DNA from 2 places in the Kurthia sp. 11kri321 genome. Region 2 is predicted to be linked to the other one. Evidence: riboswitches for the same ligand, from Rfam matches in the RefSeq annotation. Region 2 holds a riboswitch; the other holds the start of a gene.
The links. A riboswitch is a leader RNA that binds a small molecule or an ion and turns the genes downstream of it on or off. The one in region 2 is predicted to bind FMN.
Positions count from the first base shown of each region.

Region 1: it holds a riboswitch for FMN, as region 2 does, so the genes downstream of both, ASO14_RS09900 (ECF transporter S component) here and ribE (riboflavin synthase) in region 2, are expected to answer to the same signal.

Region 1 covers NZ_CP013217.1:1,946,361-1,951,129, reverse strand. Annotated here, with positions in the region: gene ASO14_RS09910 (response regulator transcription factor) at 225-941, shown strand; gene ASO14_RS09905 (ATP-binding protein) at 934-2,715, shown strand; FMN riboswitch at 2,808-2,943, shown strand; gene ASO14_RS09900 (ECF transporter S component) at 3,104-3,685, shown strand; gene ASO14_RS09895 (biotin transporter BioY) at 3,738-4,289, opposite strand; gene ASO14_RS09890 (hypothetical protein) at 4,572-4,769, shown strand, end outside.
Region 2 covers NZ_CP013217.1:1,309,236-1,314,004, forward strand. Annotated here, with positions in the region: gene ASO14_RS06745 (aminotransferase-like domain-containing protein) at 1-614, opposite strand, end outside; gene ASO14_RS06750 (metallophosphoesterase) at 883-1,698, shown strand; FMN riboswitch at 1,934-2,067, shown strand; FMN riboswitch at 2,165-2,298, shown strand; FMN riboswitch at 2,399-2,532, shown strand; gene ribE (riboflavin synthase) at 2,659-3,291, shown strand; partial or broken gene ribB (3,4-dihydroxy-2-butanone-4-phosphate synthase) at 3,303-3,887, shown strand; gene ribH (6,7-dimethyl-8-ribityllumazine synthase) at 3,917-4,384, shown strand; gene ASO14_RS06770 (SH3 domain-containing protein) at 4,588-4,769, shown strand, end outside.

The DNA of each region.
Region 1 (4,769 bases), 640 kb from region 2:
TTTTACTCGAAAAGTAACTGTGGCATAATCAGAAAAAGTCATTTAAAATAGAATTTGTATGGTAAAAAAAGGATGATTTATTCCGTTTTCCTGTTTAATTTGAACAAACGGTGGATAAAAGCGTCAAAATCGTGTCAATCCTGTGTACACTAGATGTGGTTTCCTTTTCATTTATATGACGGGGTTGTACAATAAGACTATAAGAGTCCGGGGAGGAATTATTTGTGAGTGAACAAATTTCAATTTTAGTTGTAGATGATGAAGATCGTATTCGTCGTCTCATTCGAATGTACTTAGAACGTGAAGGATACTTAGTAGAAGAAGCAGAGAATGGTGTAGAAGCCGTAGAGAAAGCTTTAGAAAATGACTACCACTGTATCATTTTAGATATCATGATGCCAGAGATGGACGGCTTACAAGCGGCAGAAAATATTCGTGAGAAAAAGACAACACCAATTGTCTTATTAACAGCAAAAGGCGAAGAAGCGAATCGTGTACAAGGGTTTGAAATTGGTGCAGATGACTATATTGTAAAACCATTTAGTCCACGTGAAGTTGTATTGCGTATTAAAGCGATTTTACGTCGCTCAGCTGCTTACTCACCTATTTCATCTACATCGGCTTCAAAAGATTTAGTAGTCTTCCCGCATCTAACAATTGACCATGATGCGCACCGCGTTTCAGCAGATGGGGAAGAAGTGAACTTAACGCCGAAAGAATACGAATTACTTTATTTCTTAGCGAAGTCACCAGATAAAGTATTTGACCGTGAGCAGCTATTAAAAGAAGTATGGCATTATGATTTCTTCGGTGATTTACGTACAGTAGATACGCATGTAAAGCGTTTACGTGAAAAGTTAAATCGCGTATCAGAAGATGCGGCGAAGATGATTGTAACGGTTTGGGGCGTAGGTTATAAATTCGAGGTCGTAAATGACTAGAATATGGAATAGTGTTGTCGGGAAGCTATGGGTAACCATATTGCTTCTCGTTTCATTTGTACTGTTTATTTTCACAGTACTCATGCTCGAATTTTTATCGAATTTTAATACACAACAAGCAGAAAAAACATTACGCCAAGAAGCTACAACCATTGCACGAATTGTGAATGAACATGATTCGCTCGCTGCTACAGAATCCATTATTAACGATATTTTAGGAGAAGAAACGAATGCTTTAATTTCTTCTAAGCAAGGGAAGATTCAATATTCACTTCAAGAAGGGTTAAACCAAAAAGAAATTCGTGAAAAAATCATTCAAAATCATGCTTTTGACAAGGTCTATGAATCAGATGAACCGATTGTAAAAGAGATGTTATTACCATCTACAACAGATAAAGAACATATGGAGAATTATATTGTACTCGCGTCGCCGATTAATGTAGACCAAAAAGTGCATGGTGCAGTTTTCATCTATCAAAGCCCAGATGCTGTTCATCGTACGACAAAAGAGACAACAAAAATCGTCTTTTTATCTGCTGCAATTGCTTTAGTGTTAACGACATTCTTTGCGTTCTTCTTATCAAGTCGTATTACTTCACCGCTTCGTAAAATGCGTGAAGCTGCATTTGAAGTCGCAAAAGGCAAGTTCGATTCAAAAGTACCTGTATTGAGTCGTGATGAGATTGGACAGCTTGCAACAGCCTTCAATCAAATGGGTAGACAGTTAAAGCACCATGTGGAAGTCATTAATCAAGAGAAAGAACAGTTATCAAGTATTTTAACGTCTATGACAGATGCAGTAATTACGTTTAATCGTGATCGTACGATTTTGTTAAGTAATCCACCAGCAGAGTTGTTATTACAAAAATGGTTCTTATCGAAAGAAGATCAGTCAAAACCATTGCCAATAGCTATCTATCATATGCTAGAACATGTACTTGATTTAGAAGAAGAACTAGAGGAAGAATTAGAAATTGATGGTGCATATTATGTCATTTCAATCAGTCCTTTATATAGCGCTGAATCAGTACGTGGTGCAGTAGCTGTTTTACGAGATAAGACAGAAGAACACCGCCTTGATAAATTACGTTCAGACTTTATTGCGAATGTATCACATGAACTACGCACGCCGATTTCGATGCTTCAAGGATATAGTGAAGCGATTTTAGATGGTGTTGTATCATCTGAAGAAGAACGAAATGAAATGATGCGTATTATTTATGATGAATCACAGCGTATGAGCCGATTAGTAACCGATTTACTCGATTTAGCGCGTATGGAATCTGGGAAGATGCGTTTATATCTTGATGACTTAAGTATTAATCAAGTATTTGAACGTATGACACAGAAGTTCGTACAGCGCGGGAAAGAAAAAGGAATCGAAGTAAGTTATGAAACAGAGTTCTCAGATGATGCGCGCGTTCAGATTGATGAAGACCGCATCGAACAAGTTGTAACGAATTTAGTGGATAACGCAATTCGTCATACAGCAAGTGGCGGCCATGTAAAAGTGCTAGCAGACCAATATGCAGGACAAGTGCGCATTCGTATTCAAGACGATGGTGCTGGTATTCCGAAAGAAGACCTTGCATATGTCTTTGAACGCTTTTATAAAGCAGATAAAGCACGAACAAGAGGTAAGGGTGGCACAGGTTTAGGTTTAGCTATTGCGAGTAATATTATTAATGCACATCGAGGTCGTATTACAGTAGAAAGTGAAGTAGATGTAGGTACAACCTTTACATTCTTCCTACCACTACCAGATGAAATTTAATGAATAAAGAAAAAGTCTTGAATTCGAGAGAAACTTCTCTTTACAATTCAAGACTTTTTTTGTATGATGAATGTGTGAAAAAAATAAATACGGTTCATCTTCGGGGCAGGGTGTAATTCCCGACCGGCGGTAATGAAGTGTTTAACATTTCTCAGCCCGCGAACCTTAACAGGTTGATTTGGTGCAACTCCAAAGCCGACAGTATAGTCTGGATGGGAGAAGGTGAAGGTACAGCGTTGTGTTCAAAAAAAATGAGTGAACAACGTTTATTTAATGTTGCCTAATTCTCCCGCGTAGAAGTACTTCTACGTGGGATTTCTATTTTAAATAAGCACACGCAGCCTTACCTCTTTTTGAAGTGATCCGCAACAAAAGGAGAAAACAGAATATGAAGAACAAGAAGTTACGTCGCATGATTGCAATTGGGATGCTAAGTAGTATTGCATTTTTACTACACTTAATTAATTTCCCAATTCCGCCATTCCCGAATTTTTTAGAGGTAGATTTCGGTGATATCCCAGCGTTAGTCGCAATGATTATTATGGGACCACTTGCAGGGATTTTAGTCGAGTTACTAAAGAATGTCATTGACTGGGTATACACAGGCAGTCCAACGGGTGTACCAGTAGGGCATATGGCAAACTTTGTAACAGGCTTATTATTTATCCTTCCAACGTACTTTGTTTATAAAAAATTAAGTACAAAAAAAGGATTGGGAATTGGTCTTGTTGTAGGTACAATCTCTATGGCAGTAGGTATGAGTGTATTAAATTACTTCGTCTTTATGCCAATGTATAATTACTTCTTAAACATGCCTGTTGAAACAGGGGCTGCATTACGTGCTACAATCGTAGCGGGTGTGCTACCATTCAATATTATTAAAGGTGTTCTTGTAACAATTGTCTTCCTACTATTATTTAATGTAATGGGTAAGTGGATGACGAAAGAACGCAGAAGTTTCCAAGCATAACGATAAAAAAGCTTTGGCATTTTCTTAAATGCCAAAGCTTTTTGTATGAGTTTTAATGTTGTACACGTAGTAATTGCGCATGTAATAAGCGATTTCGTACAACAATACCTGCTAATGCAGATAAAATGGCTTTAATCACACCAACAAGTAAGAATGGATAGACACCACCCATAAATGCACCAGTCCAAGATAAATCAGCACTGAATTTTAGCCAGATTGTACCGAAAGCAAGTGTTACAATCATTCCGATAATATTAGCAATGATTGCTTGTACCTTTGTAAAACCGAATCTTTCAAGGTATAAACCGATTGCTACAGCTGCTGGTAAGAAGCCGATAATATAGCCACCAGTTGGTCCTGCAACAACGCCTAGACCACCTGACATACCACTGAAGACTGGAATCCCAATTGCGCCTAGTAATATGTAAATAAACACAGATAGTGAGCCATAACGAAGTCCTAGAATTGTAACAGCTAAACCAATTGCAAATGTTTGTCCTGTAATTGGAATGAGTGGCAGTGGAATCGTAACCTGTGCAAAAATCCCGATAATTGCTGCGAATAATGCGGAAAGAATCCACATCTTCAATTGTTCATTTCTCATAAAAATCCCCTTTGTGTAAACTTATTTTAAAAGTAGTTAACCAAAATATAATGAAAAAATGAAAAAAGGTCAACACTTTTTTTCGTGACAACAACGTAAAGTATGCGACGAATATGACAGAAAAATATCATTTTAAAGTAACAACTTACAATAAATGTCAGAGAATTTGCAAAAAGATTAGAAATATGTATAATAAGACAAAGACGATTGAACAAATTAAAAAATAAGAAATTTGCTTCAATATGAGAAAAAATGACTGATAAAATAGAGAGGGGAAGCTTTGTGACCGAAAGGAAACTACTCAGTGCTTTCATTACATCTCTTGCTGCGTTTTTTATATTACCGATGCTATATAGTAATCAGCAAGATGATTTTTTGACTTCGGCATTAAACATTAGTATGTATTCATTTCCTTTGATTTTTACATATGGATTGATCATATCCTATGTATCGGACTTTTTTGCTTCATCCAAACGAAAT
Region 2 (4,769 bases):
CCGTATGGATCATCTTCTACTAAAATAATATCGCGGTCTTTAATTAATTCATATACTTCTTTACGACGCTCTGCTGTGTACGTAAGACCTGTTGGGTTTTGGAAGTTCGGCACTGTATAGATGAATTTTACATTCGGCTGATCGAGCGCAACTTTTAATTCTTCAAGGTTTAACCCATCTTCTTCTAATGTAACAGGGTAGAATGACGGTTCACTCATTGTGAAGGCCTGAATCGCACCTAAATAACCAGGTTCTTCAATAATAATGCCATCCCCAGGATTAATTAACACTTGAGATAATAATGATAGTGCTTGTTGTGAACCTGTTGTTAATAGGATATCATCTGCTGTAATACCTAAGTCATGCTTACGATTATATTTATCTGCAATATATTGACGTAGTGGTAAGTAACCATTCGTTGAAGCATATTGGAAAATTTTGCTTCCATTCTCATCGATTGCACGATTGATTGCTTCTTGTAAATTTTCAAGTGGAAAAGAAATCGGATTTGGTAAGCCACCTGCGAAAGAAATGACGTCTGGCGCGTCCGTAACTTTTAAAATATTTCGGATGAATGATGAGGGCGTATTTAATACGCGGTTAGAATATTGCATGTGCGATTCTCTCCCTTTTTCTGACTTTTTTTAAAAGTATAGCACTCTAATGATTGAATCACAAGATATAAGTCTGTTTTGTAAACAAATAAATTTAAAAAAATAGCTAAAATAATACTTAAAGTAGAAAAAAAGGACAAATAAACGATTTAATAATTCTGATAATTCTAATTATTTTAATAATTTATTCGATAAATTGATATGCATTGCATAATGTTACATCGTTCGTTATCCTTAATTTATTGTTGAAATAAAGGATGAATTCAATATGAAGAAACTAATTAAAATAATTGGTGCACTTGTTGTACTTTTTGTTTTTTATATAGCTAATAATCAATGGCTACAATTATCAAAACATACGTTACAAGTAAAAACATTACCAAAAGAAATGAATGGTTTAACAATTGTTCAAATTTCAGATTTGCACGATGCGAAATTTGGTCGTCACCAACAACGACTAATTGAACAAGTAAAAAAGCAAAAACCCGATTTAATTTTTTTAACAGGCGATTTAATTGATCGCAATAATTATAAACTGGGAAGAAGTCTAGAAGCAGTTGATGGTTTTACAAAAATTGCCCCGACTTATTTTGTCGATGGTAATCATGAAATTTCAATTAATCGAGTTAAAGAGATTCATACAGCACTCCAAAAAAGGGGCGTGCATGTTTTAAATAATGAAGCAGAAACATTCCATTATAATGGTGCGCGTATTCAACTTATCGGTATTAGTGACCCTTTATCCGGCGAAACAACAGAAGATATGCTAGCAAAAGCGCTGGTGAATGTTCCACAAGATCAGTTCAAAATCTTATTAGCACACCGTTCAGAATTTGGAGAAAAATACGCACAAGCTGGAATTGACCTTGCATACACAGGACATGCACATGGCGGACAAATTCGCTTACCATTTTTAGGTGGGTTAGTCGATCATGATGCCTCACTATTACCGAAACATACAGAAGGAATTGAACAAGTGGAACAGTTGCAACACGTAATTAGCCGTGGTCTAGGAAATAGTCTCTTCCCACTACGTGTCTTCAACCGCCCAGAAATCGTCGTTACAACTTTAGAATCGAAATAAGTGGACGAGTGACCCATTTTCGCCTTCGAGTGGCCCGTTTGAACGAGCGAATGTCCTAAATCAATCAGCGAGTGACCCGTTTCGCCAGTCGAATGTTCGAATTCACACGATCCCAGTCAATTTAAGTCCCTCTCGAATCACTCAAAAGCCACGTAATCATTCGTGGTCTTTTGAGTTTTTTTGTAAAAAATCTAGTTTTCTGAATAAATTAGTGGTATGGTATAGCTACAATTAAAAAAATCTTCGGGGTCGGGTGAAATTCCCAATCGACGGTGATGCGCGTTAGAGCGATAAGTCCGTGAGCTTTTCGGAGCAGGAGCTGGTGAGAATCCAGGACCGACAGTATAGTCTGGATGAGAGAAGATGCAAAAAATTTGTTTATGATGTGAAAAAATCATAGGCTTATTTGAACATACCTTTTTCATCGACCTCATGTAAATGAAGGTCTTTTTTATTGTGACAACAGAATCGTCTTCGGGGTCGGGTGAAATTCCCAATCGACGGTGATGCGCGTTAGAGCGATAAGTCCGTGAGCTTTTTGAAGCAGGAACTGGTGAGAATCCAGTGCCGACAGTATAGTCTGGATGGGAGAAGACATGTAAAAATTTGTTTATGATCCGAAAAATCATAGGCTTATTTGAACATACCTTTTTTCAGCGACCTCATGTAAATGAAGGTCTTTTTTGTTGTATCAAACTGAATAATCCTTCGGGGTCGGGTGAAATTCCCAATCGACGGTGATGCGTGTTAGAGCGATAAGTCCGTGAGCTTTTCGGAGCAGGAGCTGGTGAGAATCCAGAACCGACAGTACAGTCTGGATGGGAGAAGGATGTGTGAACAAAACTTGTTAAAAAGACGTATGTCAACAGGTTTATTTAGACATGAATTTTAATCATTCTTCCATAAAACTACCCTGAATTGTTTCATCAATCGAGGGTAGTTTTTTATTTTGGGAAAGGAGTGGTTCGTATATTTACAGGGATTGTAGAAGAAGTTGCGACAATTCAATCGATTCGACAAGCGAATGAAAATATGGTGTTGCAAATTCAAGCAGAAAAAATTTTACAAGATGCGAAACTGGGTGATTCGATTGCAGTAAATGGTGTTTGCTTAACAATTGAAAAATTAGAGCAGTACGCTTTTCATGCGACAGTTATGAAAGAAACCTTTCATACAACAACACTACATCGTCTACAGCTACGTGAAAAAGTGAATGTTGAAAGGACTTTACAGTTGCAAGGACGATTAGGTGGACATATTGTGACAGGACATGTTGAAACAGTCGGGAAAATTCAGAGAATCTTAAAAACATCGAACGAAATTCGCTTAACGATTGAAACAGAACCGAAATTCATCAAACAGATGGTGCCAAGAGGTTCTGTGACATTGGACGGGATTAGCTTAACGATTTTTGCGTTAAACGCGCGGACATTTGAAGTTTCGCTTATTCCGCACACATATGAAACAACGATTTTGCATATGAAAAAAGTACGTGATGTCGTCAATATCGAAACGGATTACATCGGAAAATATGTACAAAGCCAAATGGCGACAATTTTAACAGAAGATTTTTTACGAAAAAATGGATTTTGAGGTGAAAGAACATGCAAGAAATAGAAGAAGCACTTCGTGTTTTACGAGCTGGTGGCATGATTATCGTGACTGATTCTGAAACACGTGAAAATGAAGGGGATCTCGTTGCATTAGCAGAAACGATTACACCTGAACAAGTAACATTCATGGCAATTGAGGGGCGTGGATTAATTTGTACACCTATTTCTGAAGAAATGGCGACACGCTTAGCATTAGCGCCGATGACAGAAGATAATACGGATAATCATGGAACAGCCTTTACAATTTCGATTGACCATATCGATACGACAACAGGTATCAGTGCTTATGATCGTGCATTAACCATTCAAGCTTTAACAAGTGAACAAACCGTAGCACAAGATTTTCGTCGTCCAGGACATGTGTTTCCGCTTATTGCAAAAGCTGGTGGTGTATTAGAACGTGATGGGCATACGGAAGCAGGAGTGGATTTGGCAAAGTTATGCGATAAAAAAGAAGCAGCAGTAATTTGTGAAATTATGGGTGATGATGGACATATGCTGACAGGTGAAAAGTTGACCGCATTTGCTAAAAAACACGTATTACCTATCATTTCAATCGAAGCATTAAAACAATATATTGAACAAACAAAAGGAGCGTATTCAAAATGAACATGATCGAAACAACATTAATCGGAAAAGACTTAAAAGTTGGGATTGTATTAGGAAGATTCAACGAATTCATCACAAATCGTTTATTAGAAGGAGCAGTAGATGGTTTAAAAAGACATGGTGTAGCAGAAGAAAATATTGACGTCGTAAAAGTACCAGGTGCTTTTGAAATTCCATATATGGCAAAACAATTAACAGGTTATAAAAAATATGACGCAATTATTGGGCTTGGAACGGTTATTCGTGGTGCAACAACTCATTATGATTATGTGTGTAATGAAGCGGCAAAAGGAATTGCTTCAGTATCACTTGAAACGAATGTGCCAATTATTTTTGGCGTTGTCACAACGGAGTCAATTGAACAAGCTGTAGAACGTGCAGGAACAAAAGCAGGGAACAAAGGTTATGATTCGGCTGTAGCAGCAATCGAGATGGCAAACCTTCATCGTCTATTAGAAAAATAGACTAGTGTAGATGACCTAGTATGTTTTATGCCAATAGATTGCTAGTTTCAAATCGTATAAAATGACTTGAAACCTATACTCATATAATAAACCTATATCTTTAGTTCGAAAGTCGTTGTTTTGTATAGTCAGCCTATTGAATGACAGTTATAATACTCATTTGGAAAGAGTATCCATGTTTTCAATATAGGAGGGACTATAGGGTGAGAAGAACAATAATGATTGGCGCAACGCTTATGTTAGCAATTGGAATAGGTCAAACGCCAACGATTGAAGCATCAGCAGCTACACAAATAAAGTATGTGAGTATAACAAATGGTAGCAATCTAAATGTTCGAAAAAGTGCGTCAACAAAAGCAACAACATTGGGGAAATTGCAAAACAA